3 regions of the Rhizobium sp. AB2/73 genome follow, and region 3 is predicted to be linked to each of the others. Evidence: predicted binding sites of a transcription regulator. Region 3 holds the regulator's gene; each other region holds the start of a gene.
The links. Region 3 encodes PhoB, which activates phosphate uptake and scavenging genes when phosphate is short. Its sites were predicted from a motif close to TGTCATNNANCTGTCAT; they were not measured.

Region 1 (10,044 bases), on a different replicon from region 3:
CGTATGTCGATAGGAATGACCAGCGTCTGCGCCTCGAGTTCATCCGCGATCATCGACATCTGCGCGAGAACCACGCCGCGCTTGTTGACGGCGGCATCAATCGCGCTGCTGGAGAGGGTAAAGGAAAGGCCCGCGGCGGTTTCCTCGAGCGCCGCCCCGGTCTTCGCGGCGAATTCAAGCCAGCTTGGATAGGGCGTGAAATGCCTCTCCCATTCGACATGCAGGAGTGGATATTGAAGAAGTTGCGCCGCGGAAGGCGCCTTGCCCTTGATCAATGCCGGTGAGCAGGCGGGAACCACCCAATCGCGGAACAGCTCCGCATAATGTTCATGCTGCAGTACGTCCGATCCGTAACTGATGCGGAAATCGATGTCGTCGAATCCCATGCGCGGTTCCTTGTCGCGGCCGACGATCCTGACATGCGCGTTTGGATGCAGGGCCTGCCAGTCGAAGATTCGCCGCCCAATCCATTTGTTGACGACCGAAGATAGCGCGCTCAGCACAAGCGCATTTTCGTTGCGTGCCCGTTCCAGGACCTGTTCAGCAACCGCGAATTGCTCGAATCCCTTCGATATTTCCTGATGGTAGAGCCTTCCCCATTGGGTGAGTTCCACCGTGCGACCATTGCGCTCGAGCAAGGTGACGCCGAGAAAGCTCTCGATCTTGCGGATTTGCTGACTGATCGCTCCGGGCGAAACCTTCAGCTCCAAAGCTGCCGCGTTCACGCTGCCGCAACGGCCGACGGCTTCGAAGGCCTGCAAGCCTTTGAGCGGAGCAGTCCTGCCGATGTGTTTCTCGTTCAAGAGGCATCTCCCCGCGACGGTTGGTCGGTGACGGTTCTCTCATTCGGATAAAAGTCGCCGGCAAACTGGAAGCGATCGCCGGGATGGATGAACTCGACATAGGTGACCGTGCGACTGCTCTGCCATGTCTGACGGATGAGTGTCAGACAGGCTTCGCCGCGTTCGGTTTCAAGCAGACGCGCCGTCGCGGCATCGGCCGAGACGGCGCGAATGACATGCCGGGCCTTCGACCAGGGCACCATGTCCAGCAACCATTTACCGGGTGGGACCGAAGCGAAACTCTCTGTTCTTGCAGATGGCACTACGTCCAGCATGACGATGCGCCGCTCCAACGTATTGGCCTTGCCGTCGACCGCGTGCAGGCAGTGGAGCCGCAGGATTTCCGCCCCCATGGTTTCGCCGAGCCGCATCGCGGTGGCGGCATCGAGCCTCTCGATCTTCCGCATCAGCATCGTGTGACTATGCTCGTGTCCCGCCAACTCCGCTTCCGTGGAAATATCTTGAATGTCCATCACGGTGCGGTCGATCTGCCGCGAGGCGACGAAGGAACCGAGCTTGCGGCGGCGTATGATCATGCCACGCTCCGCCAGGGTCGAAAGCGCCTTGTTCACGGTCATCCGGGAGCATCGATACTCTTTCAGCAGCTCATGCTCGACGGGTATTCGGTGCCCCGGCGGCCAAATGCCGCTCATGATCTTGCTTTCTATATCCTTCAGAATTCTCTGATGAATTGGGACCAACGCTCGCCTTGCTCCGGCAATGAATTCAGTGTCCGTGGAAACCGCGTCTGCCAAATCCATCGGGCATCATGCGGCATAATTCTTGCGTTCGTTATGTTTTGTATTTGACAGTGTAGGCGAGGCTGTATCTATTTGTATAGACAAAAGGTCATAAAAATCGGCCGGACGGGACAACGCTTGGGGAACCTGAACCTTCCAAGGAAGGGCACAAAACTGGAGAGAAAGACATGAGGAAGAATTCGCTTCTGAAGGGGTTGGTTGGCGCCGCACTTTTGTTTGGCGCAACGATTTCGGCCCATGCGGCTGACACGCTTGCCGCCGTCAAGGCCGCCGGTACCCTGAAGGTCGGCACCGAGACGGCCTTTGCCCCATTCGATTTCATCGATGCAGGCAAGCATGTCGGCTTGAACGTCGACCTCTTCGACGAGATCGGCAAGGAACTTGGCGTGAAGATCGAATGGGTCACCCTGCCATGGGACGGCGTTTTCCCGGCGCTTGAAGCTGGAAAGTTCGACGTCGTTGCCGGCCCAGCGACGATCACCAAGAAGCGCATGGAGCGCTATCGCTTCACGCCGCCTTTGGCCGAAGCAACCATTGCGATCCTGAAAAAGGCCGGTGACAAGACGATCAACAAGCCCGAAGACATCGCCGGCAAGAAGATCGGCGTCGGCAAGGCGACGGCGCAGCTCGATCAGCTGAAGGAGTTTTCCGACACACTGCCGACGAAAGCCGATATCCGCGAATACCCAGCCTTTACCGAATCCTATGCCGATCTCGCAGCCGGCCGTATCGCCGGCGTTGCCAACTCGCTGCCGAATATTGCATTCGTCGCCAAACAGCGTGAAGGCACGTTCGAAGTCGTGCTGCCGCCCTTCGGCAAGAAGTCCTATTTCGGCTTCATCGGCTTGAAGGACGCCGATCACGCACCGTTGATGGACGCCATCGATGCAGCCATGTTGAAGATCAAGGCTGACGGCCGCATGGCGACGCTGCAGAAGAAGTGGTTCGGCGCAAGCTTCGACACGCCTGACGCCGTCAAGGACCCGGCATTCTGATCAGCCCTCGGAAATCGGCCGTGCCCGCTTTGCTGCCGGGCACGGCCGATGAGCGAGATCCCAGCTTCCTGGTCACCACGCGGGCGAACACTTAACAATGTCCATCGAGCTCTTTGGATTGCTTCTGCAGGCATCCATCTACACGGTGACGATCAGCTTTGTGTCGATCCTTATCGGTTTTGCAATTGCGATCCTGATTTCGGGAATGTTGCTGACGGGGCGTAGCCTTTTCGTGCGACCTGCCCAGTTTTTCATCAGCTTTTTCCGCGGCGTGCCGCTGCTGGTGCAATTGCTGCTGATCTATAATCTGCTTCCGGCTATCGGCCTCAACGTGCCGAGCATCGTTGCCGCCATCATCGGCCTGTCGCTCTGCACGGCCGCATACCAGGCAGAGAACCTGCGTGGCGGCTTTGCCAGCGTGCCGCTGGGCCTGGTGGAGTCGGCGGAAATGGTCGGGCTGACACCACGCCAGATCTTCCGCCGCATCAAGGTTCCGATCGCGCTGCGTCTCACATTCCCAGCTCTCGTCAATGAGGCGATCCTTATCCTGAAGGCGTCGTCGCTGGTCTCCGTTGTCGGCATCGTCGAACTCACCCGCATGGCCCAGGATCTTGCCGGCAGCACCTTCCTGCCGCTGCAGATCTTCGCGGCCGCTGGCCTCATCTATCTCGTGATCAACTGGGTGGTGGCGCTTGCCGGCGGCCTGATCGAAAGCAGATTGCCGGGGGTAGCGCGATGACCTTCGATATCAACGTCCTCATCGGCCAATGGCCTGCCATCCTCAGCGGTGCCGGCGTCACGATCATGATCTGGATCGTGGGCACCATCGCCGCTGCCATTATCGGCTTCCTGATGGCGGTCGCCCGGCAATATGGCGGCGTGGTCGTCGACAAGGTGCTTGGTGCCGTCGTGGCGGTGCTGCGCGGCACGCCGTTTCTCATCCAGATCTTCCTCGTCTATTATGGCGGCCCTTTCGTCGGCCTCGAGCTTGATCCCGTGCCGGCGGGACTGATCGGCATTTCGATCTATGGCGCGGCCTATTTCAGCGAAATCTTCCGTTCCGGATTTCGCGCCGTGCCGAAAGGCCATATCGAGGCTGGCGAATGCGTCGGCTTGACGCGCGGGCAGATCATAAGGCGCATTCTCCTGCCGGAGATGACGATGCTGGTGCTGCCGCCCTGCGTGAACATGACCGTCATCCTGATGAAGGAGACGGCGGTCCTCTCCATCATCACCGTGCCGGAATTGACGGCGACGCTCAGTGCGATCGGATCGCAGCAATATGCCTTCGTCGAGGCGCTGTCCGCGCTGGCGCTCTTCTACTGGGTGCTCGTCGAAGTCACCGGCTGGCTTGGCAACCTTGCCGAAACGAAACTTTCCAGATTCAGGTTTTTCAACGCATGAGCGTCCCCGCTATAGAAGTCAGGAATCTCATCAAGACATTCGGAGAGACCACGGTCCTTCACGGTATCGATCTTGCCATCGAGCCGGGACAGGTCTCCTGCCTCATCGGTCCATCCGGCTCGGGCAAAAGCACGCTTTTACGATGCATGGCTTTTCTTGAAGAGGCGACGCGCGGGACGATCTCCATCAACGGCGAGGTCCTCGGCTTCACCGAGGATGCTCAAGGACGGCGTGAACGTGTCTCGGCGACTACCAATCGTTCGATCCGCGCCCAGATCGGCATGGTGTTCCAGCAATTCAATCTCTGGCCGCATATGACGGCGCTCGGCAATGTCAGCGAGGCCTTGAAGACGGTTCACAAGATGAGCCGTAAGCAGGCCGAGGATGCGGCCATGGCGCAACTCGTCAAGGTCGGGCTCGAGGCGAGAGCAGGGCATTATCCCTCGCAGCTTTCCGGCGGACAACAGCAACGCGTGGCGATCGCCCGCGCCCTCGCTTTGAAGCCGAAGATCATGCTGTTCGATGAACCGACCTCATCCCTCGATCCGGAACTGACGGGCGAAGTCCTGAACGTCATGCGCGACCTGGCGGCCGAGGGCATGACCATGGTCGTCGTTTCGCACGAAATCGGTTTCGCCGCGACCGTCGGCCAGCAGATCATCTTTCTCGATCACGGCAAGGTGCTGTTCAGCGGGCCACCTCAGGAGGTCTTCAAGAAGCCGAGAAATCCTCGCCTAGAGCAATTCCTCGATACCTATCTCGACCGGGGCGCGTCGATGTTGCTCTGATGTCGCCTCAAGGACGGCTTGAGCCAGGCCGGGTTATTGCTCCGGTGGAGGTGTTTGGGGCCGGCGGCTCGCACAGAGCACACCAGGCCGCGCTTCAAGTTGATGATGGCTTGCGTGGAAAGCTGCCCGACGTCTGCACATTTCATGCTGACCGGCTCGGAGCGCTACAAACATGTCTGCCGGAAATGTGCCCAAATCTGTGCCCAATGCGCGGAGGATTGCGAGCGGATAGGCGAGATGCGCGGCTATGTCGGTGCCTGCCGCCGCTGTGCCGAGAGCCGCCGTAAAATGCCGGCGTGATCAGGGGAGGGGGCGCCCTCTTGCTGCCCAAAAGAGAGGGGATATCCATAGCAAGCAGCATGAGGGATTCGGAATGCAGCCTTGAGACGGACGCTTTTCGTAAACATATTCGGACTGCTCTCCGCCGTGGTAGCGGTCCTCGTGACAGTGGCTTCGGCGTCAGCAACCGAGGATGCCGTGGCGCTCCGGCAAGCTGATATGAAGGCCATGGCCGCGGCGGCAAAGACGATCTCCGGCATGTTCAAGGATCCGGTAAGCTATAGGGCCGCCGAGTTCCAATGGGCGGCAGACACTATCCGCGACAGATCGGGTACCATTCTCTCCGGCCACTTTGCATCGGAGACGGTCAGCCCACAATCAAAGGCCATGCCGAACATTCTTGAGGAGCGCGAGCGGTTCGACCGCGTCGCGAAAGACCTGCGCGACTATGCCGTCGCGCTCGACGCCGCCGCGCAGAATAACCCCGGACCGATGTCGGCCAGCATGCGTATGAAGCCCGGAGAAGCCATGGGCGGCGGCCCGTTCGGCACTCATGCCGCAAGCGAGCAGGAGCTGTCGGCTATGTCTGCGGAGCACGTCTTTCACCTCATGTTGCAGACCTGCACGACCTGCCATGCAAGGTTCAGGGCAAGCCCGTGAGGCGTCGGACGATAGCGCCGGCTCCTCACCCCTGAGTCTATTGACGCCGAACCGAGGTAGATTGCGGGTCGATCATTCAACGGGTCGATATTCGAGCACAACTCGTGACGGTGGGGCACGTCATGCCTGCAAGGCAGTCGTCGATGAGCGCGTTTTTTTTGCACCAGCGCGTCGCGCGCTTCTTCTGCCTACAGACCCATGCTCCCGGCATCGATAACTGCAACGTCGCATTCGAGATCCGGAATGCCAATCTTCCGATCATCCAGACGATGCTTGGGAACCATCTCGAGCGGAAATAGTTCCGTCCGGCGGATGATCACGTGGGAAAGGCTGTCATGACGAAGCGGAAGCATGAAGAGACGGCGGATCCCCCTCGCTCGCGACCGGGGAAATATGAGGAGACCGAGGGCGCGACCGGTGCGGTGGAAAGGCCGGCAATCCCACCGGCCATGAAAGAGGGAGAGAAGCCGTCTTCCAAGAAAAGCAAGCAGAAGGACGATACTGGCGGGCAAGGGGACTGAGCCTCGCGGTTGCGCAATAGGGCTTGGCGGGTCTATCCCACCCAGCGCGTGATCCAGTAGGCTATTGCCGAGATAGCAGCTGCCGCGGGCAGGGTTATTATCCATGCGACGACGATATTGCTCGCCAATCCCCATCGAACGGCCGAGATCCGCCGTGCGGCACCGACACCGACGATTGCGCCCGTGATCGTATGGGTCGTCGAGACCGGGATGCCAAGCCATGTCGCGGCGAACAAGGTCAACGCGCCACCGGTCTCAGCGCAAAATCCCTGCATTGGATTGAGCCTGGTGATCTTCGAGCCCATCGTGTGCACGATCCGCCAACCGCCAAACAGTGTCCCGAGCGCCATCGCGGACTGACAGGATAACACCACCCACAGGGGTACGTGGAACTCCGCTCCGGTATGACCTTGGGAGTAGAGCAGTACGGCGATGATGCCCATGGTCTTCTGGGCGTCATTTCCGCCATGGCCGAGGGAGTAGAGAGAAGCGGAGACGAATTGCAGGACGCGGAAGGTGCTGTCGACGGCGAAAGGCGTCTGGCGAACGAATATCCATGTCACGCATAGCACGAGGAAGAGCGCGAGCACAAAGCCAAGCAGTGGCGACATGACGATGGCACCGGCCGTCTTCAGCAGGCCGGACCAAACAATGGCATCCATGCCGATCTTCGCCACGCCGGCACCGACGAGGCCACCGACCAGAGCATGCGATGAGCTTGATGGGATGCCCAGTACCCAGGTCACGATATTCCATATGATCGCCCCCATCAGGGCGGCGAAGATGACCTGTGGCGTGACGATGTTGGGATCGATAATGCCGGTGCCGAGGGTTTCGGCGACGTGGAGCCCGAAGAACAGGAAAGCGATGAAATTGAAGAATGCGGCCCATAACACGGCATATTGCGGTCGCAGGACCCGGGTCGAGACGATGGTGGCAATTGAATTGGCGGCATCGTGCAGCCCATTCAAAAAATCGAAGAACAATGCCACCGCGATGAGCCCCACCAGCAATGGGAAAGCGAGAGTGGCCTCCATCAGACGTTCTCGATTACGATGCCGCTGATTTCATTGGCGACATCCTCGAAACGGTCGACGACCTTCTCCAATTCACCAAAGATCTCGCTGCCGATGATGTACGCCATTGGATTGGTGCCGCCATACCGGCGAAAGAGATCTTTTAGACCTTGATCATGTAGCTCATCGGAGCGGCCCTCGACCTTTACGACCTCTTCGGTGAGCGCGCTGAGGCGAGAAGAATTGGCACTCATGCGATCGAGGAGAGGGATTGCCTCGGCTACCAGTTTTGCAGCCTCGACGATCGCCTTGCCCATTTCCTGCATACCGGGATCAAAGCTGTCCTGTTCGAATAGCCGGATCGTCTTGACCGTCTTGTGCATCATGTCGATTGCATCGTCCATTGACATGATGAGATCCTTGATGTCGCCACGGTCAAAGGGCGTGATGAAACTGCGCCGAGTGGCAAGCAGAACTTCGCGCGTGATGTCATCAGCCTCGTTCTCGAGCTCTACGATGCGCTGGCAGTGCTGCTCCGTGTTTTTGCCAGCCAGCAATTCGTTCAGAGCTTCCGCCGCGCTGACGATCGCGCGCGAATGTCGAGAGAAAAGATCAAAAAAACGGTCTTCTCTCGGCATCAGTCTACGAAACCAGTTCACTTTCCGCACTCCAAACGGCGTTGTCATAAATCCGTCATAAATGACGAGGCCCGACATGGAAAGCCGAGACATCCGCAAAACGACGCTCTCTGACAGCCTCATCACAAGATTTGAACTGCGCGGTCTAATCTGTTCCCGTTGACCGTCGAAGAAATACAGGCTCCCCTGGAAGCGGTAACCACGCATTCGGTGTGCATTGCGATCCGAGACCGCCCCGAAATTCGAAAGAGGATGGTTTGTCCGCCAGAGTGCGTAGACGTAGCTCTCCGCCCCGACGAGCTCCATCGCCTGGATGCGCATTTTCGCGCTGAAAGCCGCATCGATCGCGCCGCCGGCCAGGTGAAGATCCTTGGGCCGGACGCCGACCGTCATGTCGGCGCCGCCAAGGCGGCTGTCAGGCGAAAGCGCAATTGTGCTGTTTCGGCAGGTTTCAGAAGATTCATCGAAGGCGAGCCTATGAAGGTCGCTGCTGATCCGAAGCGAACGACCGGACGCGGTGTTTTGTGCAGCCGATCTGCTGACTTGCGGCCTCATGGACGCGGCGCGGCACCAGTTTTTGCTTTCGATCCCGGATCAGCTCTGCGTCGTCGGCTTTGACGATATTGAACAGGCCTCATGCTCGTTCTATGACTTGACGACCTTTGCTCAGCCCGTGGTGGCAATCGCACGGCAGGCTGTGACATGGCTGGGCGAGAGCCCGTCATCGGACAGGCTCGAAGGCCATTCCGTAACATTGCACGCCGAATTGGCGTGGGGAAGCTCGGTTAGAGGAGTATAGGGCGCTGGATAGGCTGATAAGTTGAATGACATGACATCAAAAAAAGACAGCGGCAAGCCAACATTCCCCAAATCAAAGCACCTGCTGCAACAGCTGGCACGCACGCCGGAACAGCTGTTTTCCAGTGCGTTTCGAAACCAATATGGCGCGCTTTGTTTTCGCTACAAGGAGGGCGGTGACGAGATCGAAGTTCTGGTGATTACCTCGCGTGAAAGCGGGCGCTGGATCGTGCCGAAAGGTTGGCCCATGAAAGGCAAGGAGCCTCACGAGGCAGCCGCCATCGAAGCCTGGGAGGAAGCTGGTGTTCGCGGCAAGGTGAGAAGAGCGCCGATCGGGCGATATACCTATCTGAAGGAACTTGACGACGGAAAAGTCGTGCCATGCGTCGTTGACCTGTTTCAAGTGGAAGTGAAAGAGATCCGGAATGAGTTCAAGGAGCGAGGCCAGCGGCGGATCGATTGGGTCAGCCTCGACGAGGCGGCTAGACGAGTACGTGAAATTGAGCTCAAATCTCTGCTCATCAACTTTAGGCCTCAGCGAAAATAAACGTTGAAAATCAAAATCTTCAGGACCACAGGTCCTGGCCGACATCTGATCACACAGACTTCGGAATGTTCTCGCCCGCAGCCTACCTGAACAATTTCTATAGTTCAGGTTCGTGGACACTGCCTCAGCCTCCGCGCCGGCCTGCAGTCACCTCAATCACTTCGTTCTCAGTCTTGGATTGTTTCTTTGGACTGTCTCTTAAGCGTTTCGATGAAATCCGCCAATGGATGAATCGATGGGGTTATTGCCAAGAGAGGTTCAAGAGCGGCAGCGACTGCCCGGCAATTGTCTGCGGAGAGAGACCGAAGGTTCGATGAAACCTTGTTATAGGCGGGTGTCCCACGCGAAGCGAAGGAACGATTGATGACGAATTGTTCCAATTCTCCATCAAGTCGTTCCACAAACAATGCCAGTGATCCTCCATCGGCGGCAGCAGCGCTGTCAGAGACCGCTTTGAACATATATCCTCCATCCAGTGACCGTCGCCGCTAGATATCCCATCGATACTTTGGAACCAAATGTGCATGGCACATGCGCTGGATTGCTGTCGAGCAGATCATCCGCCTTTCAGCGGCATCCATGGATTTCGCTGAAAGGCGGATGTCGCCGGTAAGCGCCTTGAGGGTAAGGTCGTGCTACAGCGGCCTTGCGGAACGAGGACGGCAACTGGAAAATTATCCATGAGCACCTCAGCCGATTTCCAAGATGAGACCTCATTCCTTTTCGTCTAAGCACGCCGAAATCGAAACGGCTATCCCAGCGACGGATTTCGGGTGAGCTTGATGACCTCTTGGA
Region 2 (10,044 bases), on a different replicon from region 3:
AAGCCGGGGGTAAGCAGGGTGAGCTTGTTCGGGTCGGTCATGGCGAAACCCGGCTCCATGCCGGAAAAGCCATGCCATGCCGCATCGGGTGTCAGGTGCCAGAAGGCGGGATTGGTGGCGAGCTGATCGGTCGCGACGCTCTCCCAAGGCACATCGTGCACAGCGCCGGGGCTTGCCACATCAGGAATCGCGACCCGATCCGGCACGAAGGGCTCGAAGAACCAGCGGCGTTCGGGACGATGCTCCTTCTCCTCGAATTCACGCCGTACGGCGCGGATTTTCTTGCGCAGTTCGATGCCGAGGCGGATCGTGTCGTCCCAAAGCACTTCGCCCGAACGGCCCTTCATCATCTGCGCGCCGACGTCGAGCGAGGCAAACAACGGATAGAAGGGCGAGGTCGAGGCGTGCTGCATGAAGCTTTCGTTGAAGCGACGATGTTCCACGCGGCGTTTCTGGCCGGTGATGTGCCTATCCTTCATGTGGATCTGCGAGGCCTGCGAGAAGCTTGCGAGTTGCTTGTGGGTCGATTGCGTGGCGATGATCCCGGGCGCATCGGGGCCGAGGTCCGAAAGGCCCATGGCAAAGCGCCCGGCATAAAGCGGGTGAAACTTCATGAAGCCCGCCCATGCCTCGTCGAAGAGGATGTAGTCGCACAGATGTCCGATGCGCTTGAGGATCATCTCGGCATTGTGGATGGTGCCGTCATAGGTGCATTGCTCCACGACCGCGACGCGGAACGGACGCGGCTTCTTGTAGGCTTCCGGATCTTTTACCAGCGGATGGGTGCGGATACGCTCGCGCAGCGCGTCCTCGTCCATGGTGGCGAAATCCATGGGACCGATCAGGCCATAGAGATTGCGTCTGGTCGGCAGGTAGATCGGAATGCCGCCCGAGATCATCAGGGCGCCGTGATGGGCGGCCTTGTGGTTGTTGCGATCGAACAGCACGAGATCGCCGTCGGTGACGAGGGCCGAGAGCGCGACCTTGTTGGACGTGGAGGTGCCGTTCAGCACGAAATAGGTCTTTTCGGCGCCGAAGATCTTGGCCGCCTCCTTCTGCGCGGCGAGAGCCGGTCCCTCGTGGGTCAGAAGGTCGCCGAGATCGAGCACGGAGTTGTCGAGGTCGTCGCGGAACACCGCTTCGCCGAGATGCTCCATGAAGACCCGGCCGATGGGGCTGCGGCTGTAGAAGATGCCGCCATTGTGCCCGGGGCAGGTCCAGAGGTGATTGCCCTCCTCGGCATAATCGACCAGCGCGCCGAAGAACGGCGTCTTCAGGGTTTCGGCATATTGCTTGAGCCGGCTGATGAGGCTTTTCGCGATGAAGGCGGGCGTTTCCTCGGAGAGGAAGACGTAACCGTCGATGAAATCGAGGACCTCGACCGGCACATCCTCGAAGCGCTTGCGGCGGATCAGGAGGATGATCGGGAATTCCAGGCCGCGCCGGCGCATGAGGTTGATGAGGGCGGCCGTCTTGCCTTCGAGGCCCTTCTTGCCCCAGTCCACTAGCATGCAGCCGATCGCCGCGTCGGTCTGCACGGCGATCTCGGCATCTTCGAGATTGCGCGCGCGCACCACCTCGAAACCTGAGCGTTCGATCTCCTCGACGATCTGATTATAGCGGGCGCCTTCCAGGTCCTCATTGTCGAAGGTTGGCGTCGCGAACAGAAAGTTGAAACGTCTGAAATAATCCATGTCGATACCCGCTCTTGATCTGGGATGAGGTGTCGGCGCATTTCATGACATGGATGTGACAGAATAGAGGACGTTCCAAACCGTATTGATGGCCACCGCCGGTCACGTCGCCGGCCCGCCGTTTCATGCCGGATCGCGGGTGCGCAACTTATGGATTTGTGGCCGCTCAGTGAGCGGCCACGGTCCAGAAATAATAGGCAAGCGGGATGGCGAGAAGATACATGCCGATGGACACCTGCCTTGCTTCTCCCGATAAGACCTTGACGATGACGTAGAACAGCAGTCCTCCGGCGATGCCGGTTCCAAAGCTGTTGGAGACCAGGGTCAGAAGGACCATCATCAGGGCGGAGAGACCGTCGGAGAAATTCTCCAGGTCGACACGCTTCAGCGCGCTGAACATCGACATGCCGACGAGGATCAGGGCGGGTGCCGTGGCGGCCGCCGGGATCATCAGCGCGATCGGCGTAAAAAGCAAAGTGAGCGCGAAAAGGGCTGCGGTTGCAAGTGAAGCAAAACCGGTGCGTCCGCCGGCTTCCGCGCCTGTCGCGCTCTCGACGAGCGCCGTGGCGGAGGGAATGCCGAGCAGCGGACTGATGGTGGCGGCAATCGAATCGACGAGGAACGGCTTGCCCAGGTCCGCCATGTTGCCTTCTTCATCGACCAGGCCGGCCTTGGCGCCGACGGCGAGCGTCGTGCCCAGGGTCGAGAAGAATTCGGATGCGAAGAAGGCGAAGAGATAGGGGAAATATTCGATCTTCAGCGCACCAAGGAAATCGAGCTGAAGGCCGATCTCAGAGATGCCGTGCGGCGCTCCGAAGAATGCGGCGGGCACCTTGGTCACGCCGAGCGGAATGCCGAGCAGTGTGCTCCCCAGGATCGCCCAGAGGATTGGTCCCGGCACTTTGCGCCCGCGCAGGAAGACGGCGAGGAAGATGCCGAAGACGGCGATGATCGCCTGTCCCGAGTTGAACGAACCGAGCATGAGCGCGTGGCTCTTGGCGTTGACATCGACGAGACCTGCATTCTTGAAGCCGAGAAGCGCGATGAACAATCCGATCGCCGCGCCCAGTCCGAGCTTGATCTGGGCCGGAACCATGCGGGCGATGACCTGGCGTACACCGAGGACGGTCAGCAGAACGAAGACGACACTCGACCAGAAGGAGATGGCAAGGCCAGTCTGCCAGGGAATATGCTCCACGGCTGCCATCGTCGGCCCCACCAGAACCGAGCCGCCAATGCCCGGCCCCACCACGAAGGGCATATTGGCATAAAACGCCATGAACAGGGTCGCGCCGATGATGACGAGGATCGTTGCCGTCGTTGCGGCGGCGCGGTCGATGCCACCGGCGGAAAGCAGGGAAGGGATCACGACGAGGAGATAGGCCGCTGCCAGGAAGGACGTCATCCCGGCAATGATTTCCGTCTTCGTGTTGGTCTTACGCTCGCCCATGCGAAAGTAGGTCTTCCACCGCGGCTCTGACGTATCACCCGACTGCCCGACATTCGTAGTTGAGGTCATTGGCTATATCTCCTAAGTCGGCAAATACCGCCGTTTGGCTGGTGACCTCAGTTTTGGCTTGCAGCCAGAAGCGGTCTGATGTCCTGGGTGGTTCCGTCGGTCAGCCCGAGATCGGTGACATGCGGGCCGGGGTTACAGGCAAGGCTTGCTCCGACGACCGCCTTGAAGGTGCGAATGGGCGGCATCCAGTCAGCTATCGCATCGGCCGCGGCGCGCAGCCTGGCAAAATCGTCGGCCACCTCCTTTGCGGGCGCATCCGACAGCAAGCCGCAGACGGGCAGGGGAAGCACCGCCGTCACCTCGCCATCGGCCGCCGTCGCCATGCCGCCGCCGGCGTCGATGACGGCATTGGCCGCCGCAGCCATATCCGTGGGGTCGCGGCCGAAGGCGGTGAGATTATGGCTGTCATGCGATATCGTCGTCGCCAAAGCACCACGCCAATGGCCCCAGTCTTCCAGGATGCCGATGACGGGTGTCGACTCTTTTCTTCCGTGGCGGTGAATAACAGCCATCAGCAGCATATTGTCAGGCAGAACGAGCTTGTCATTTTCGACCTTGACGATTGCCTCTCCCCATTTCGTGAATCGTGGGCTGACAATCGTGTTGACGCGAGCATCAGTCATGCCCGGCAGCTTGATCTCGAAATCCGTGGCGGAAAGCCTTTCGACCTTTACGGTGCCGCGATAGGCATCCGAGGGCGTGTACTCGCTGGCTCCAACGAGGCTGCCGCTTCCTGCGACCTCGCGTCCCGATGCAAAGACGCGGTCAACCGTAATCTTTTCGAGATCGGAGAGGATGACGATGTCAGCGCGGCGGCCGGGTGCCACCAATCCCAGATCATGGCGGTTCAGCCACATGGCGGCGTTGAGCGTGGCGGCGCGGATGGCATCGATCGGCTTCATTCCATAGCCGATCAGGCGTCTGAGAACGGATGACATCGCTCCCTCATTCACGAGGTCGTCGGGGAAGACGTCATCGGTGCAGATCGTCAGCGTTTGCGGCAGATGCGGCAGCTTTTTCAGCACGCCGACGACGTCAGGCAGAACATAGTCATGGGAGCCGCGCAACTCGATGGTAAGGCCAGCCCGCAATTTCGCCAGCAAGTCCTCGCCCGAGGTGAGCTCGTGATCGGATTGGATGCCTGCGGCAACAAAGGCCTGCAGTTCCGCGCCTTCGAGGCCGCGGGCATGGCCGCAGACGCGCTTGCCGCTCGCAAGTCCGGCATCGAGGATGCCGCGCATCGGCTCGCTGCGCTCAAGGACCCCTCGCATGTTCATCACTTCGGCGACACCGGAAATCTCCGGCCAACTCAGCATGGTTGTCATTTCGCCTGAGCGGAATTCCGCTCCGGCAAGCTCAAGGCCAGGTGCCGAGGGGACGCAGGAGGGCGCCAGGGTCAGGAAGCGCAGCGGCGATTGCCGTGTTTCTTCGAGCGCCCACCGAATACCGTCGAGGCCGGCGACGTTGCCGATTTCATGCGGGTCCCAGCAGACCGTCGTCGTGCCCTGGGGGACGACAGTTTCCGCGTATCGCCTTGGCGTCACCATCGAGCTTTCGACGTGCATATGCGTGTCGATAAATCCGGGCGCGATGAAGCGCCCTGAAGCGTCGATGGTCTGCTTTGCGTCGTTCCTTGTCCCCGAGGCATGGACGCTTGCGATCAAGGGGCCGACAAGGCCGATATCGGCCGGCCTCATTTCCGAGGTCGCGACATCGACGAGTGTTCCGCCGCCGATCAGCACATCGAACGGCTCAAGGCCCAATGCCGCCCGGACGGCGCGATCGCGCAGCTCGGATGAATGGAGGTCGTGGGGTTCATTCGGCATGTCTGCCTCCCTTGGCGAAAGCGGATGGGCGCGCGGTGGATTGCCGCAAGACGAGTTCCGTCGGGAATATTCCGCTGGTGTCGGTTTCTCCGGCAACGAAGGCGAGCGCATGGTTCGCCACGGTTTCCAGATCCTGCCGGACGGTCGTGAGCGGCGGAGAGACGATTTGAGCCCACATCAGATCATCGAAGCCGGTGAGCGATATGTCTTCCGGAATGCTGAAGCCCCTGTCCTTGACGGCAATGGCAAAGCCGACGGCGATGGCGTCATAGGCGGCGGCACAGGCGGTAAAATCCCGCAGATCGAGCTCGCGGCCGAGAGCGCTGCCGGCCTCGAACGTCGCATCGCTGTGTCGTAATGCCAGTTCGACGCCGGCTTTGCGGAAGATTTCGCGCATTCCCTCGACGCGCTCGCGCGCCACCAGCGAATTTTCCGGACCAGCGAGGATAAGGATGCTGTCATGACCAAGCTCGAGCAGATGGCGGGCGATCAGGCGCCCGCCTTCACGATGATCGCTGGCAGCGATGTTGCCGACCGTGGCGGCGCTGTCGATGACGGCGACCGGCACCGGCACATCCGTGGGCGCGATCGTCGTGCCGCGCGTCGGTATCACAATCAGTGCATCGATGCCGCGGGCGATCATGGTCCTGATTTCGAATTCCTGCTGCTGCGGGTCGCCCTGACTGTCGCCGATGAGAACGGCAAGACAGCGCCGCTTGGCGGCTCGCTCGATGGCCTGGGCAAAAGCGGGAAACAAGGGTTGGCCGATATTCGCAACCAGCAGGCCGACCGTATTGCTCTTGCCGGTGCGCAGAGCGCGGGCCGCATGGTCAGGCACATAGCCGAGCCTGTCCGCTTCCAGGCGAATCTGCTCCGCAAGGGCTGATGACACCCGCCCCGTACCGCGCAGGGCATTCGAGACCGTTGCCGTGGAGACACCCAGCTTGGTTGCGATTTCCCGAATCGAGGTAGGGCGGGTCTGACTCTCCAAGAGCGCGCTCCGGTTTCCTTGATTAATCGTTTAATCAACGCGGCGCGCTTTTGCAAGAGCGTCCTTAACTGCGCGGGGATGAAACGCGGTTTCGCCGATGGTGGCGTCTGTTGGTGATGACGAAGGACCTTTCGGTCGATCGGCTTGCGGTATCAGACGGCAACCAGATGGCCGGAAGAGACGGTTCGATACGCGCGCGGCTTGACCAGATAATCGACGGGCCGGATGGGGCTTTTCAACTCCTCACTGGCTGCCATGCGTTTTTCGCGTCGGCGATCGGGGTCCGGCACAGGAACGGCCGCCATCAGCTTCTTCGTGTAGTCGTGCTGCGGATTGCCGAAAACAGCCGCGCGCGGGCCGATCTCGACGATTTCGCCGAGATACATGACGGCGACGCGATGGCTGACGCGCTCGACCACGGCCATGTCGTGGGAGATGAACAGGAAGGAAAGGTCGAGGCTCTGCTGCAGGTCGAGCATCAGGTTGATGACCTGCGCCTTGATCGACACATCGAGCGCGGACACGCTTTCGTCGGCGACGATCACTTTCGGCTGCAGTGCCAGGGCGCGGGCGATGCAGATGCGCTGGCGCTGGCCGCCGGAGAATTCGTGCGGATAGCGGCTTGCCATGTCAGGGGTCAGGCCCACCTTGCGCAGCATATCGGCGACGATCTCTTTCGCTTCCCTTGCCGTTCCCATCCGGTGTTCGAGGTAGGGCTCAGCGATCGCCTGCCCGACGGTCATGCGCGGGTTAAGGGAGGCAAAGGGGTCCTGGAAGATCATCTGCACGGATTTGCGCATCTCGCGCATGTCACGTTTGCCAAGTGAGAGCACGTCGTGGCCATCGACGATGACGGAACCGGATTGCGGTTCGATCAGCCGCATGATGGCGCGTCCGGTGGTCGACTTGCCGCAACCGGATTCGCCGACAAGCGACAATGTTTCGCCGGCAAAGAGATCGAACGAGACGTTTTCGACCGCATGCACCCGGCCTTTGAGCTTTCCAAAGAGGCCCGAATGAATGTCGAAGCGCTTGGTGAGGTTTTTCACCTGCAGAACCGGCTTTTCCTTTGCGACCGTATCGGGCACCTCGGCGGGCGTGTCGGATTCTCCCGTCGCCGTATTGACGACGGGGAAGCGCAGCGGCCGTTCATAGGATTGCATCGAACCGAGCACCGGCACGGCCGACAGCAGCGCGCGGGTATAGGGATGCTGGCCGCGATGGAAGATATCGGCCGTGGCGCCCGTTTCCACCTGCTCGCCGCGATACATGACGACCGTGCGATCGGCGATCTCCGCCACCACACCCATGTCATGCGTGATGAACAGGACGGAAGTTCCTTCTTCATCCTGCAGCATCTTGATGAGGTCGAGGATCTGGCCCTGGATCGTGACGTCGAGCGCCGTCGTCGGCTCGTCGGCGATCAGCAGCCTCGGCTTCGAGGCGAGCGCCATGGCGATCATGACGCGCTGGCGCATGCCGCCGGAAAAGCGGTGCGGATATTCGTCGAAGCGCGAGGCGGCCGAGGGAATGCGGACCTTTTCGAGCAGCCGGATCGTCTCGGCCTTGGCGTCCGCAGCCGACATGTCCCTGTGGCAGAGCAAGGCCTCCGAAACCTGGTTACCGATGGTGAAGAGCGGATTGAGCGACGTCATCGGCTCCTGGAAGATCATCGACACGTCGTTGCCGCGCACCTTGCGCATCTCATGTTCGGGAAGAGAAAGCAGGTTGCGGCCGCCAAGCAGGATCTTGCCTTCGATGCGGCTCGAATCGCTCTGTAGCAGCCGCATGATCGAGAGCGAGGTGACGCTCTTGCCCGAGCCGCTCTCGCCGACGATCGCCACCGTCTCGCCTGGCGCGACCGAGAAGGAAACATTGCGCACGACGGGTTTCCATGCGCCGTCCACCAGGAACGAGGTGGTGAGGTTTTCGACGGAGAGGATGGGTTCGGCGGCCTCCGCGGCCTTTGCCTGCGACGTGCTCATGCGTGTTCCCTTCTTGCGATCCCTGTCACAGCTCAGTCCGGCCAGTTCAGCACGCCGTCGAAGCGATGCCGGCTGCGGTTCTCGATCGGCGTCGCGATGATCTCGTTGGAGGCGCGCGCCTTGTCGAGCTCCTCGGCAAGCCGGGTCGCGACAATGGTCTCCTGGCCGGGATGCAGGTTGCATGGATCGAGATAGAAATAGTGATGCTCCACCTCATGGTCGCGGACGATTACCGGCGGGTTGCCGCGGGCAAGCGCTGCCGCAAGATCCCAGGCGCTGATATGCGCCTCCGGCGCCGAGATGATGACCCGCATGCGGTCGAGCGGGTTGTTGGTGGGATCGGGCTCGATCAGGGCGGTGACGCCGGGGCGGCCGTCGAGAGTTCGCTTCCACAGGTTCAGATAGCCCGTCTCGCGTTCGCGGATGCCGGCATGGTCGCGCTTTTCCCAGGCTTCCAGTGCCGCCATCACGCCATAGATGCTTTCCTTGCCGACCTTCATGCCGCGGCCGATGCCCATGTTCTGCAGGAAGGCGTTGCGGACCAGCTCCTTCTTGCCGGCGACGATGCCGGAGGTGGGGCCGCCGAGGAACTTATGGCCGGAATAGAGCACGATGTCGGCGCCCTGCGCCAGGAAGAGCCTGAGGTCGTACTCCGAAGCGGCATCGACGATGACGGGCACGCCCTTGGCGTGCGCGATCTCGACGAACTCGGTCAGGTGCAGCAAGCCGTAATCGACCACATGATGGGATACGACATAGACGGCTGCCGCCGTCTTCTCGCTTATGGCATTTTCCATGTGAAAGCGGTGTGTCGACGTTGCTTGACCGATCAGAACGACCTTGCCGCCGGCGAGGCGGATCGCCTGATCCACGGGGGCGCCATAGCTCACCACATGGCCGGTTTGTACGAGGACTTCGTTCTTGTCCGGGGCGGCATCGGGCAGCTTCTCAATGGCAAGCAGGTTGTTGCCGGTGATGGCGCCGGCGACGGCGAGGCTGATGCCGGAGGAGCAGGATGCCGTCACGAAGCCCGCCTCCCCGCCCGTCAGCCGGGCGATAACGGCGCTGGCCTTGCGCTGGAGGTCGTTGATTTCGACGAATTGTGGGAGGATCGCCGTCATCGCCGCAATGGCTTCGGGCACGACGATCGATGCGCCGAGGCTGGTCATGGTGCCTGATACATTGATGACGGGCCTCAGGCCGATCTTGCTACGGATATCATCGGACATTCTATCTCTCCAAAGTGACGACTGCCGATTGTCATCGACAGCTATGCCATAGTAATGTAATAGCTTCTCGAAATCTCACGAGGAGCGTTGACTTGGACGCCAAGACCCTACCCGCCGCACCCCCTGAAGACGCCGATTCCATCGGAGAAGGGGAAATCAAAGGCGCGCGCCGTTCGCGGGTAAGCGGCATCGACCGCGCGCTGCAGGTCATTGACTATCTCTATGAAACCGGCGCGCCTGCTGGCGCCTACGCGATCGCCAAGGCGATCAAGGCGCCTCTTTCGACCGTCTATGTCATCATCGACGATCTGGTCGAAAAGAACATGCTTGGCCGCAATGCCGACGGTTCCGTCTGGCTCGGGGCGCGCCTTTACCACTATGGCCTCGCCTATGCCCGGTCGCTCGATTTCATGAGCGTCGCCACCCGCGAAATGCACGATCTTTGCCGGCAGGCGAGCGAGACGGTGCAAGTCTGCGGCCGCGACGGCGACAGCATGCTGGTGCTGGCGATGGCGGACGGGCCGAGCCATTTTCAGGTCGCCTCTCGCGTCGGAACGCGCGTGCCGCTCAACTGGACTGCTTCGGGTCGGCTGCTGGTCGGGCATTTGCCGGAAGGCGAAAGGATCGAGCTTTTCAAGCGCTGTGCCCGCACCTCGCCGACCGGTCGGGCCGAGGTCGATGCCGCCGTGCTTTCCGAGGCCGCGGGCAAGGCCTTTGAGGAGCGCTTGTCGATCCAGGTGGCGGAGTCCGATTATGCGGTTGCCTGCATCGCATCGCCGGTCGTGGACCGCGATGGTCAA
Region 3 (10,044 bases):
TCGCTGCCGATGTCGTCGTCGATGGCAAGCTCGTCGCCAATCCTTATAAGAAGTGGTCTGAGATCAATCCATCGCTGCCGGATTTTGAAATCGCCGCCTATATTCCGGGCGAGAAGCATGGCACCCGAGAAGTTTTCGAAGAGAAGGTGCTTGCCGCCGGCTGCAAGGCTTCCGGCGCGGCCGATGTCATCAAGGCAGCCTTCTCCGACGCCGCTCAGCAGGCCAAGAAATGCATTGCCGTGCGCAAGGATGGCGCCGCCGTCGATATCGATGGCGACTATCCCGAGACCTTGGCCCGCATCAATGCCAACAAGCATGGCATCGGCGTGTTCGGCCTGTATTTTTTCCAGAACAACGCCGACAAGCTGAAGGTCGCCACCGTCAGCGGCATCGTACCCTCGGGCCAGACGATCGCCGATGGCACCTATCCGGTATCGCGGCCGCTGTTCTTCTACGTCAAGAAAGCCCATCTGGGTGTCGTCCCGGGGCTCAAGGAATATGTCGATTTCTTCACGAGCGATCAGATGATCGGACCGGACGGCCCGCTGGCGGAATATGGCCTCGTGCCGGCGCCGAATGCTGAGCGCGACCAGATCCGCAAGGATTTCGCGGGCGGGAAGATCATGTGACTGCTGAAGGGTCGGGCACCGGGGCGGCTTTCCGCTGCCCCGGGGTTCGCCGGGGAATGGGAATGAGTGTATCGCTGCTGCTGCTCTGCTTGTCGGTCTTCGGCGCCTCCGCTTTCGTGCTGGGGCGGGTGAGGGCGGCTGCGCTGTCGGGCGGCAGGTCTTCGTCCATGCATTCCCGCCTCGGCTATCACGGTGCCTATGCCGCCATATGGGCGGTACTTCCGCCCCTGGCGCTCGTCTGCGTCTGGCTGATCGTCAGTCCCATCGTCATCGACCGGCTGGTGACCAAATCCTTTCCCGAGGAGGTTCAGTCTCTGCCGCCGGCTGAGCTCAATCTCAGCTACGGCATGGTGCGCAGCATCGCCCGCGGCATGCGCATGCTCGACAGCCAGGAGCTTGCCGATATCGATGGCGGCAAGGCCGATCTTCAGTTGCTGCTGGCGCAGAAGGGCGTTCCACTTGCCGTGCGCCCCACGGGCTACATGATCGAGGCCGCGAATAGATATAATGGCATGCGCGAATTGAGCCGCATGGTCATGGCGGCGGCGGCGATCGTCCTGTCGTTGCTTTGCGCGGCCCATGGCCTTCGCGCGATTGCGCCGCGTTTTCGCGCCCGCAACCGGGTCGAGCAGGTCATCCTCGGAGCCCTGATCGTTGCCTCCTCCATCGCGGTGCTGACAACGGTCGGCATTGTCGTTTCCATGCTTTCGGAAGCGGCGCGTTTCTTCAGCATGGTGCCGGCCAGCGAGTTCTTCTTCGGTGCTGTCTGGGACCCGCGCTTCACCGGCGCGGGCGCGCAGACCTCGGGCACTTTCGGTCTGATCCCGCTCCTGGCGGGCACGGTCTATATCGGCTTCGTCGCCATGCTCTTTGCCGTACCTATCGGCCTGTTTGCCGCGATCTACATGGCCGAATATGCCTCGGCTCGCGTCCGCTCCATTGCCAAGCCGATGCTGGAGGTTCTGGCCGGCATTCCGACAATCGTCTACGGCTTCTTCGCTCTTGTCACAGTCGGCCCCTTCCTGCGCGATATCTCCGCCGAGATCGACGGGCTGATGACCGGAAACTACAGAAGCTTCATCGAGGCGCAGAGCGTTTTGACGGCCGGCTTTGTCATGGGCGTGATGCTCATCCCTTACGTTTCGTCGCTGTCGGACGATATCATCATGGCTGTGCCGCGCTCGCTGCGCGACGGCTCGCTCGGGCTTGGCGCCACGCGGTCGGAAACGGTCAAGCGCGTGCTCCTGCCGGCCGCCCTTCCGGGCATCGTCGGCGCGCTGCTGATGACCGCGTCGCGGGCGATCGGCGAAACCATGATCGTGGTACTGGCTGCAGGCGTTGCCGCGCGCATGCAGCTCGATCCCTTCGAACCGATGACGACGGTCACGGTGAAGATCGTCAATCAGCTGACCGGCGATCTGGAGTTCACTTCGCCGCAGACGCTCGTCGCCTTCGCCCTCGGCATCACGCTGTTCTGCCTGACGCTGTGCCTCAACGTCTATGCGCTCTACATCGTCCGTCGATACAGGGAGCAATACGAATGAGCAACGCCGTATCTTCCTCTCAGCTCAACATGCCGCGCGGTCTGACGCCGGGTGCGTCTGTGCACCGAGATATCGGCATTAAGCGGCGTTATGCCGCCGAGCGTCGCTTTCGCGCCTATGGGATGACCGCCGTCATCTTCGGTCTCGTCTTCCTTATCATCCTGGTCTCGACCGTGGTCCGCACAGGCTATACCGCCTTTGTCCAGACTTCGATCAACTTGCCGATCGAATTTACCGAGAAGGTAATCGACCCGACGGGTAAGCGCATGAACGATCCGAAGGTGCTGATCGTTGCCAATTACCCCGTGCTGGTGCGCGATGCGCTGGTGAAAGCGCTTGGCATCGATCCGGCCAATCGCACGCTTGCGCGCGAGGCGATGGCGATGGTGTCGGACAGCGCCAGGATCGTGTTGCGCGACAGAGTCGTTGCCAACCCCTCGATCATCGGGACGACACAGAACGTCACATTCCTGGCCAGCGCCAACATCGATTCCGCCAACAAGGGGCAGATCGATCTGACCGTCAGCGAGAAGGATCGCAAGATTTCCGACCGCCAGGTCGCATGGATGAAGCAACTCAGCGAAAGCGGCGCGCTTCACAAGGCCTTCAACAGCGGTCTCTTTCTGTCGGGCAATTCGAGCCGCCCCGAAGCGGCCGGGCTTGGTGTCGCGCTGATCGGCTCGCTCTACCTGATGCTGACCGTTCTCGTACTTGCCTTGCCGGTCGGCGTTGCTGCCTCGATCTATCTGGAAGAGTTCGCACCGAAGAACCGGCTGACGGATCTGATCGAGGTCAACATCAACAATCTCGCTGCCGTCCCCTCGATCGTCTATGGCCTGCTGGGTCTCTCGGTCTTCATCAACATGATGGGGCTGCCGCGCTCGGCATCGCTGGTCGGCGGCCTTGTACTGAGCCTGATGACGCTGCCGATGATCATCATCGCCACGCGCTCCGCCTTGCGTGCCGTGCCGCCGTCGATCCGCAGCGCGGCGCTCGGTCTTGGCGCATCGCGCATGCAGATGGTCTTCCATCATGTTCTGCCGCTTGCGATGCCCGGCATTCTGACGGGCACGATCCTCGGGCTTGCCCATGCGCTCGGCGAGACCGCGCCGCTGCTTCTGATCGGCATGGTCGCCTTTGTCGCCAACTATCCGGCATCGCCGCTCGATCCTTCGACGGCGTTGCCGGTGCAGATCTACATGTGGGCGAGCGAAGCCGAGCGGGCGTTTGTCGAAAGGACGTCCGGCGCCATCATCGTCCTTCTCTTCTTCCTCGTCGCGATGAACATCGGCGCCATCTTGTTGCGCCGCCGCTTCGAGCGGCGCTGGTAAGGGAGGGCGCATGAAATGAACATGATGACGGAAGCTGCCAGCGAAAAAGCCTTGGCCAAGAAGATGACGACGATCCCTTACAAGATGATCGGCCAGGACGTTTCTGTGTTCTACGGCGACAAGCGGGCGCTCTTCGACGTCAATCTGAAGATCCGCGCCAATACGGTCACGGCCCTGATCGGCCCTTCCGGCTGCGGCAAGTCCACCTTCCTGCGCTGCCTCAACCGCATGAACGATACGATCGAGACCTGCCGCGTCACCGGCAAGATCACGCTCGACGATCAGGATGTCTACGACGACAGCATCGACGTGGTGGAATTGCGCGCCCGCGTCGGCATGGTCTTCCAGAAGCCCAACCCGTTTCCGAAGTCGATCTACGAGAACGTCGCCTACGGCCCGCGCATCCATGGCCTGCATCGCTCAAAGGCCGATCTCGAGCATATCGTCGAAACCAGTCTGCAGAAGGCCGGTCTCTGGGGTGAGGTGAAGGATCGGCTCCACGATGCCGGCACGAGCCTTTCGGGCGGCCAGCAGCAGCGCCTCTGCATCGCGCGCGCCGTCGCGGTCAGCCCGGAGGTGATCCTGATGGACGAGCCGTGCTCGGCGCTCGATCCGATCGCAACCGCCAAGGTCGAGGATCTCATCCACGAGCTTCGGGAGAATTTCACCATCGTCATCGTGACGCATTCCATGCAGCAGGCCGCCCGCGTCTCGCAGCGTACCGCAATGTTCCATCTCGGCCACCTGGTCGAGGAGAACGACACCGATAAGATGTTCACCAACCCCGACGATTTCCGCACGCAGGATTACATCATGGGCCGTTTTGGTTGATGATGGCAGGCGCGCGGCTCCTTTCACACAGTTCACCTTGAGGATAGAAAAATGGTCTCCACTCACATTCTCTCAGCCTATGACGAAGACCTGAAGTTCCTGACGCGCCGCATTGCCGAAATGGGCGGCCTGGCCGAGCAGATGGTTAGCGACAGCGTACGCGCGCTAGTCAACAGCGACGCGGCCCTGGCCCAGAAGGTCATCTCCGACGACGTCGTTCTTGACCATGCCGAGCGCGAAGTTGGCGACAAGGCGATCGTCACCATCGCTCGCCGCCAGCCGATGGCAGCGGACCTGCGCGAAATCATGGGCTCGATCCGCATCGCCTCCGATCTGGAGCGCGTCGGCGACCTCGGCAAGAACACCGCAAAGCGCGTTATCGCCGTGCAGGGCACCGGCGTTCCCCGCCGTCTCGCCCGCGGCATCGAGCATCTCTCCGAACTGGCGCTAAGCCAGCTCAAGGAAGTTCTCGATGTCTACGCGACCCGCTCGCCCGATAAGGCCGTGTCGATCCGTGAACGTGACGAGGAAATCGACGCCATGTACACCTCGCTCTTCCGCGAGATGCTCACTTACATGATGGAAGATCCGCGCAACATCACCACCTGCACGCATCTTCTCTTCTGCGCCAAGAACATCGAGCGCATCGGCGACCATGCCACCAATATCGCCGAGACGATCTATTACATGGCGACCGGTGCTCAGCCGGAAGGCGAGCGCCCGAAGGACGATACCGCCAACACCGTCGGCGCAGTGACGGAATAATCTGGAAGCGAAGAAAGGAGACCATAGGCGCATGGTTCCGAGAGTTGCTGTTGTAGAAGACGAGGAAGCGCTCAGCGTTCTGCTGCGCTACAATCTTGAGGCCGAAGGCTTCGAGGTCGACACGATCCTCAGAGGCGATGAGGCCGAGCTGCGTCTCCAGGAGCGCATTCCCGATCTCCTGATCCTCGACTGGATGCTCCCCGGCGTGTCCGGCATCGAGCTCTGCCGCCGGCTGCGTATGCGGCCGGAGACGGAGCGCTTGCCGATCATCATGCTGACGGCCCGCGGCGAGGAAAGCGAGCGCGTGCGCGGGCTTTCGACCGGCGCGGACGATTACGTCGTCAAGCCGTTCTCGACGCCGGAGCTGATGGCCCGCGTCAAGGCGATGCTGCGGCGCGCCCGTCCGGAGGTTCTCTCCACGGTGCTGCGTTGCGGCGATATCGAGCTGGACCGCGAAACCCATCGCGTCCATCGCAAGAGCCGTGAAGTGCGGTTGGGGCCGACGGAATTCCGCCTGCTGGAGTTCCTGATGTCCTCGCCAGGCCGCGTCTTCTCGCGTTCGCAGCTGCTCGATGGCGTATGGGGGCACGATATCTACGTCGATGAACGCACTGTCGACGTCCATGTCGGCCGTCTGCGCAAGGCGCTCAATTTCTCCAATATGCAGGATGTCATCCGTACCGTTCGCGGCGCGGGCTATTCCATGGAAGCCTGAGCGGCTTGCCGCTCGGGTGTTACCATTACAGCGCCACGCGTCTTTCAAGACGCGTTAAGGTCGCTGTAACATCTTAAAATGCTGCATAATTTTCCCTTAAATCGATTCCGATTTAAGAAATTATGCAGGAGCGGCGGAAATAGAAAAACGGGCCTCGAGGGGCCCGTTTCTCTTTGTCTTGCTGGAATTTTCAGCCGTTGTTGCGACGGCGGTCATGCACCGGCTGGTAGGCCATGCGCTGATGATAGGTGCAGTAGGGCGACGAATCCGGGCTGTCATTGCCGCAGAAGTGGAAGTCGTCCTTCAGCGGGTCCCCGACCGGCCATTTGCAGGTGCGTTCCGTCAGCTCCGTCAGGCCGAGGCGGCGGGAGATCGGAACGACGACGTTCGATGCCGGGCGATACTGAATTTCATTGACGGAATCGATCTCGATCTCTTCCTTCAGCATGGTTGCGCCCTGCTGGCGGGCGACCACGGTGCGGGTAGCGACGCGCGAGCCGTAGGTCGTTGCGCGAGGAGCCGCGGCACTGCGCTTTGGCGTACGCGCCGCAGTTGCCGTGCCGCCTGCCTTCGCTCGGCCAGGAAGGTTCAGGCGGTGCACCTTGCCGATGACGGCATTACGGCTCACGCCACCGAGCTGCGCAGCAATCTGGCTGGCGCTCAATCCTTCGGACCATAGCTTTTTCAGCTTCTCGACGCGTTCGTCTGTCCAATTCATGCCCTGTCTCCGCTGTCGCGTTTCCGATGGCAGAATCCCTCACCATTGCCTCGCATGGGAACGAGGCGCGAAACGCTCTAAAATTGTGGTGACTAGTTCCGCCGCATGCAGTCTAGCAATTGCTTTTTAACCTAGTGTGAGGCTGACTCCGTGACAAGAGTCGCGAGAATCTTGAGGAATCGATTTCGAGGTTTTCCCCAACTTGCTGCCCAGGCGTGGCATTTCTGCAATAGGCGCCGCCGAACCTATCTCTTTTGCCCGCAAGCGCTATCTCGCACCTGCCAAAATGCCAGTTTTGTTGACATCGCGGTGCAAAACATCAATAGTGCCCGGGCCGCCGCAAGGCGGCATTTTTGATTTTTTCGGACCCGTTTCATCAAATGGAAGCGATCGGTCCTTAAAGTTGTGATCGAGGAGATATGGCCATGGCCGAGACCACGCCGCTTTATGACACCTACATGCGCGCTCCCCTGCGGTTCGAGCGAGGTGAAGGCGTCTGGCTGGTGACCGAAAGTGGTGAACGCTATCTCGATTTCGCCGCCGGCGTCGCGGTCAACTCGCTCGGTCACGCCCATCCTCATCTTGTCGCCGAGCTGAAGGCACAGGCCGACAAGGTCTGGCATCTCTCCAATCTTTATGAGGTGCCCGGTCAGGAGAAGCTGTCGAAGCGGCTGACGGAGGCGACCTTCGCCGACAAGGTATTCTTCACCAATTCGGGCGCCGAGGCGCTGGAATGCGCCATCAAGACGGCGCGGCGTTATCAATTCGCCAAGGGGCATCCCGAGAAGTTCCACATCATCACCTTCGAGGGCGCCTTCCACGGCCGCACCATCGCGACCATCGCCGCCGGCGGCCAGGAGAAGTATATCGAGGGCTTCGGGCCTAAGGCACCGGGTTTTGACCAAGTGCAGTTCGGTGATCTCGATGCCGTGCGTGCCGCCATCACGGATGCGACGGCCGGAATCCTGATCGAGCCGGTCCAGGGCGAGGGCGGCATCCGTCCGGCCACCAACGAATTCCTGCGCGGGCTGCGTGAGATCTGCGACGAACACGGCCTGCTGCTGATCCTCGACGAAGTACAGTGTGGCGTCGGTCGCACTGGCAAGCTTTTCGCCTATGAATGGGCCGGCATCAAGCCTGATATCATGGCTGTCGCCAAGGGCATCGGCGGCGGTTTCCCGCTCGGTGCATGCCTTGCGACCGCGGAAGCCGCCTCAGGCATGAAGGCGGGTACGCACGGCTCGACCTATGGCGGCAATCCGCTTGCCATGGCGGTCGGAAATGCCGTTCTCGATATCGTGCTTGCCGAAGGCTTCCTGCAGCATGTGCGCGATGTCTCGCTGGTCTTCCGCCAGGGGCTCGCCTCGCTCAAGGATCGTTTTCCTGACATCATCGAGGACGTTCGCGGTGAAGGTCTGATGCTCGGCATCAAGGCGGCGATTCCGCAGGCGGAGCTGCTGCAGGCGATCCGCGCCGAGCATTTGCTTGGCGTGCCGGCCGGCGACAACGTCATCCGCCTGCTGCCGCCACTGGTCGTCACCGCCGAAGAAGCACGCGAAGGTCTTGCCCGCCTGGAGCGTGCCGCCGAGCGTGCGCGCGCAGCTCGCACCAAGAAATCGGCTTGAGTTCAACGCCCGCTGACGGGGCGATTACTGCGCCGCGCGTCGAGGCGACGTGCAAAGGACGCGGTAACATTTAGGAATCGCATAAGCTTTCCATAAATCGATGCCGATTTAAGGGCTTATGCGCGCCCCACGCGGGCGTTATTGTTTTTTCTGGAGCACAGGTAAGGACATGGCTTCTCCGAAACACTTTCTCGACCTCTCTGCCGTTCCGGCTGCCGATCTGCGCAACATCATCGATGACGCGATCGTGCGAAAGAGCGCGCAGAAGGCCGGCACTGCCGACAAGCCGCTCGCCGGCAAGATGCTGGCGATGATCTTCGAGAAGCCGTCCACCCGAACCCGCGTTTCCTTCGATGTCGGCATGCGACAGCTGGGCGGCGAGACGCTGTTCCTCTCCGGCACCGAAATGCAGCTTGGCCGCGCCGAAACAATCGGCGATACGGCCAAGGTGCTGTCGCGCTACGTCGACGCCATCATGATCCGCACGACCGATCATTCGCGTTTGCTGGAGCTGGCCGAACATGCGACGGTTCCGGTCATCAATGCGCTGACCGACGATACGCATCCCTGCCAGATCATGGCGGATATCATGACCTTCGAGGAGCATCGAGGCCCCATCAAGGGCAAGACGCTCGCCTGGACGGGCGACGGCAACAACGTGCTGCATTCGCTGATCGAAGGGGCCGCGCGCTTCGGCTATCGCATGAATATGGCGGTGCCCCTTGGTTCTGAGCCGAAGGATCACTATCTGAACTGGGCCCGCAACGAGGGCGCCGAAATCATGCTCTCGCATGATGCTGACCGTGCGGTCGCCGGCGCCGATTGCGTGGTAACCGATACCTGGGTTTCCATGAATCAGGAGCACCGGGCACGCGGTCACAACGTCTTCCAGCCCTATCAGGTCAACAAGGCTTTGATGGCACAGGCCGGCAAAGACGCTTTGTTCATGCATTGCCTGCCCGCCCATCGCGGGGAGGAGGTGACGGACGAGGTGATCGATGGCCCGCAATCCGTTGTCTTCGATGAGGCGGAAAACCGCCTTCATGCGCAAAAGTCGATTCTTGCTTGGTGCCTGGGCGCGATCTGAAGATATTAAACCGCGTCTCAAGGACGCGGGCGCAGTAGGAGTAAAGCAATGGCCGAAAATGCCGCAACGCTGGGTCAGTTTGATTTCGCCGGTGACGATCATGTGGTTCCCTTCCAGGTGGAAGGTCTGGACGTGCGCGGCCGTGCCGTACAGCTCGGTCCGCTGCTGGACGCGATCCTTGCCCGGCATGATTATCCGACGCCGGTTGCACGTCTTCTGGCCGAGGCCATCGTCCTGACCGTCCTGCTCGGCACGTCGTTGAAATTCGAAGGCAAGTTCACCGTGCAGACCAAGGGCGACGGTCCCGTAGACCTTCTGGTTGCCGATTTCACGACGCCGGAAAATGTTCGCGCCTATGCCCGTTTCGACGAAGAAGCGCTGGCAAAGGCAGTCGCCGAAGGCCGGACCGAGCCGGAGCAGCTGCTCGGCAAGGGCGTGCTCGCCTTCACCATCGATCAGGGACGTTTCAGCCAGCCCTATCAGGGCATTGTCGCGCTTGACGGCGCGTCGCTCGAGGAGATTGCCGGCACCTATTTCCGCCAGTCTGAACAGATCCCGACGCGCGTGCGTCTGGGAGCTGCAGAACTTTTCGACCGTGATGAGAACGGCAAGCCGCGTCACCGCTGGCGTGCCGGTGGCCTGATCGCGCAATTCCTGCCCGAAGCGCCCGAGCGTATGCGTCAGCCGGACCTGCATGGCGGTGACGGCGATACCGGTGTGCGCGATCATGTCGAGGACGATGCCTGGGCGGAGGCACGCAGCCTGGTGGAAACCATCGATGCCGATGAGTTGACGGATC

Region 1: the regulator PhoB is predicted to act here: its motif matches at 8,015-8,031, upstream of I8E17_RS26910 (DUF47 family protein).
Region 2: the regulator PhoB is predicted to act here: its motif matches at 1,739-1,755, upstream of I8E17_RS30780 (Orn/Lys/Arg decarboxylase N-terminal domain-containing protein).

What each region holds. Positions count from the first base shown of each region.
Region 1 covers NZ_CP067073.1:201,531-211,574, forward strand. The annotation lists gene I8E17_RS26855 (LysR family transcriptional regulator) at 1-803, opposite strand, end outside; gene I8E17_RS26860 (UTRA domain-containing protein) at 800-1,543, opposite strand; gene I8E17_RS26865 (transporter substrate-binding domain-containing protein) at 1,771-2,598, shown strand; gene I8E17_RS26870 (amino acid ABC transporter permease) at 2,696-3,337, shown strand; gene I8E17_RS26875 (amino acid ABC transporter permease) at 3,334-4,002, shown strand; gene I8E17_RS26880 (amino acid ABC transporter ATP-binding protein) at 3,999-4,790, shown strand; partial or broken gene I8E17_RS26885 (four-helix bundle copper-binding protein) at 4,866-5,090, shown strand; gene I8E17_RS26890 (cytochrome c) at 5,172-5,729, shown strand; gene I8E17_RS26895 (hypothetical protein) at 5,873-6,028, shown strand; gene I8E17_RS26900 (hypothetical protein) at 6,065-6,250, shown strand; gene I8E17_RS26905 (inorganic phosphate transporter) at 6,283-7,287, opposite strand; gene I8E17_RS26910 (DUF47 family protein) at 7,287-7,952, opposite strand; partial or broken gene I8E17_RS26915 (substrate-binding domain-containing protein) at 8,380-8,703, shown strand; gene I8E17_RS26920 (NUDIX hydrolase) at 8,734-9,249, shown strand; gene I8E17_RS26925 (hypothetical protein) at 9,417-9,710, opposite strand.
Region 2 covers NZ_CP067073.1:1,017,137-1,027,180, forward strand. The annotation lists gene I8E17_RS30780 (Orn/Lys/Arg decarboxylase N-terminal domain-containing protein) at 1-1,694, opposite strand, end outside; gene I8E17_RS30785 (NCS2 family permease) at 1,861-3,144, opposite strand; gene I8E17_RS30790 (adenine deaminase C-terminal domain-containing protein) at 3,261-5,039, opposite strand; gene I8E17_RS30795 (LacI family DNA-binding transcriptional regulator) at 5,029-6,030, opposite strand; gene I8E17_RS30800 (ABC transporter ATP-binding protein) at 6,183-8,015, opposite strand; gene I8E17_RS30805 (aminotransferase class V-fold PLP-dependent enzyme) at 8,048-9,244, opposite strand; gene I8E17_RS30810 (IclR family transcriptional regulator) at 9,385-10,044, shown strand, end outside.
Region 3 covers NZ_CP067071.1:124,897-134,940, forward strand. The annotation lists gene I8E17_RS00650 (substrate-binding domain-containing protein) at 1-629, shown strand, start outside; gene pstC (phosphate ABC transporter permease subunit PstC) at 692-2,173, shown strand; gene pstA (phosphate ABC transporter permease PstA) at 2,203-3,504, shown strand; gene pstB (phosphate ABC transporter ATP-binding protein PstB) at 3,520-4,335, shown strand; gene phoU (phosphate signaling complex protein PhoU) at 4,387-5,100, shown strand; gene phoB (phosphate regulon transcriptional regulator PhoB) at 5,132-5,815, shown strand; gene I8E17_RS00680 (GcrA family cell cycle regulator) at 6,006-6,533, opposite strand; gene I8E17_RS00685 (aspartate aminotransferase family protein) at 6,959-8,158, shown strand; gene argF (ornithine carbamoyltransferase) at 8,328-9,245, shown strand; gene I8E17_RS00695 (Hsp33 family molecular chaperone) at 9,294-10,044, shown strand, end outside.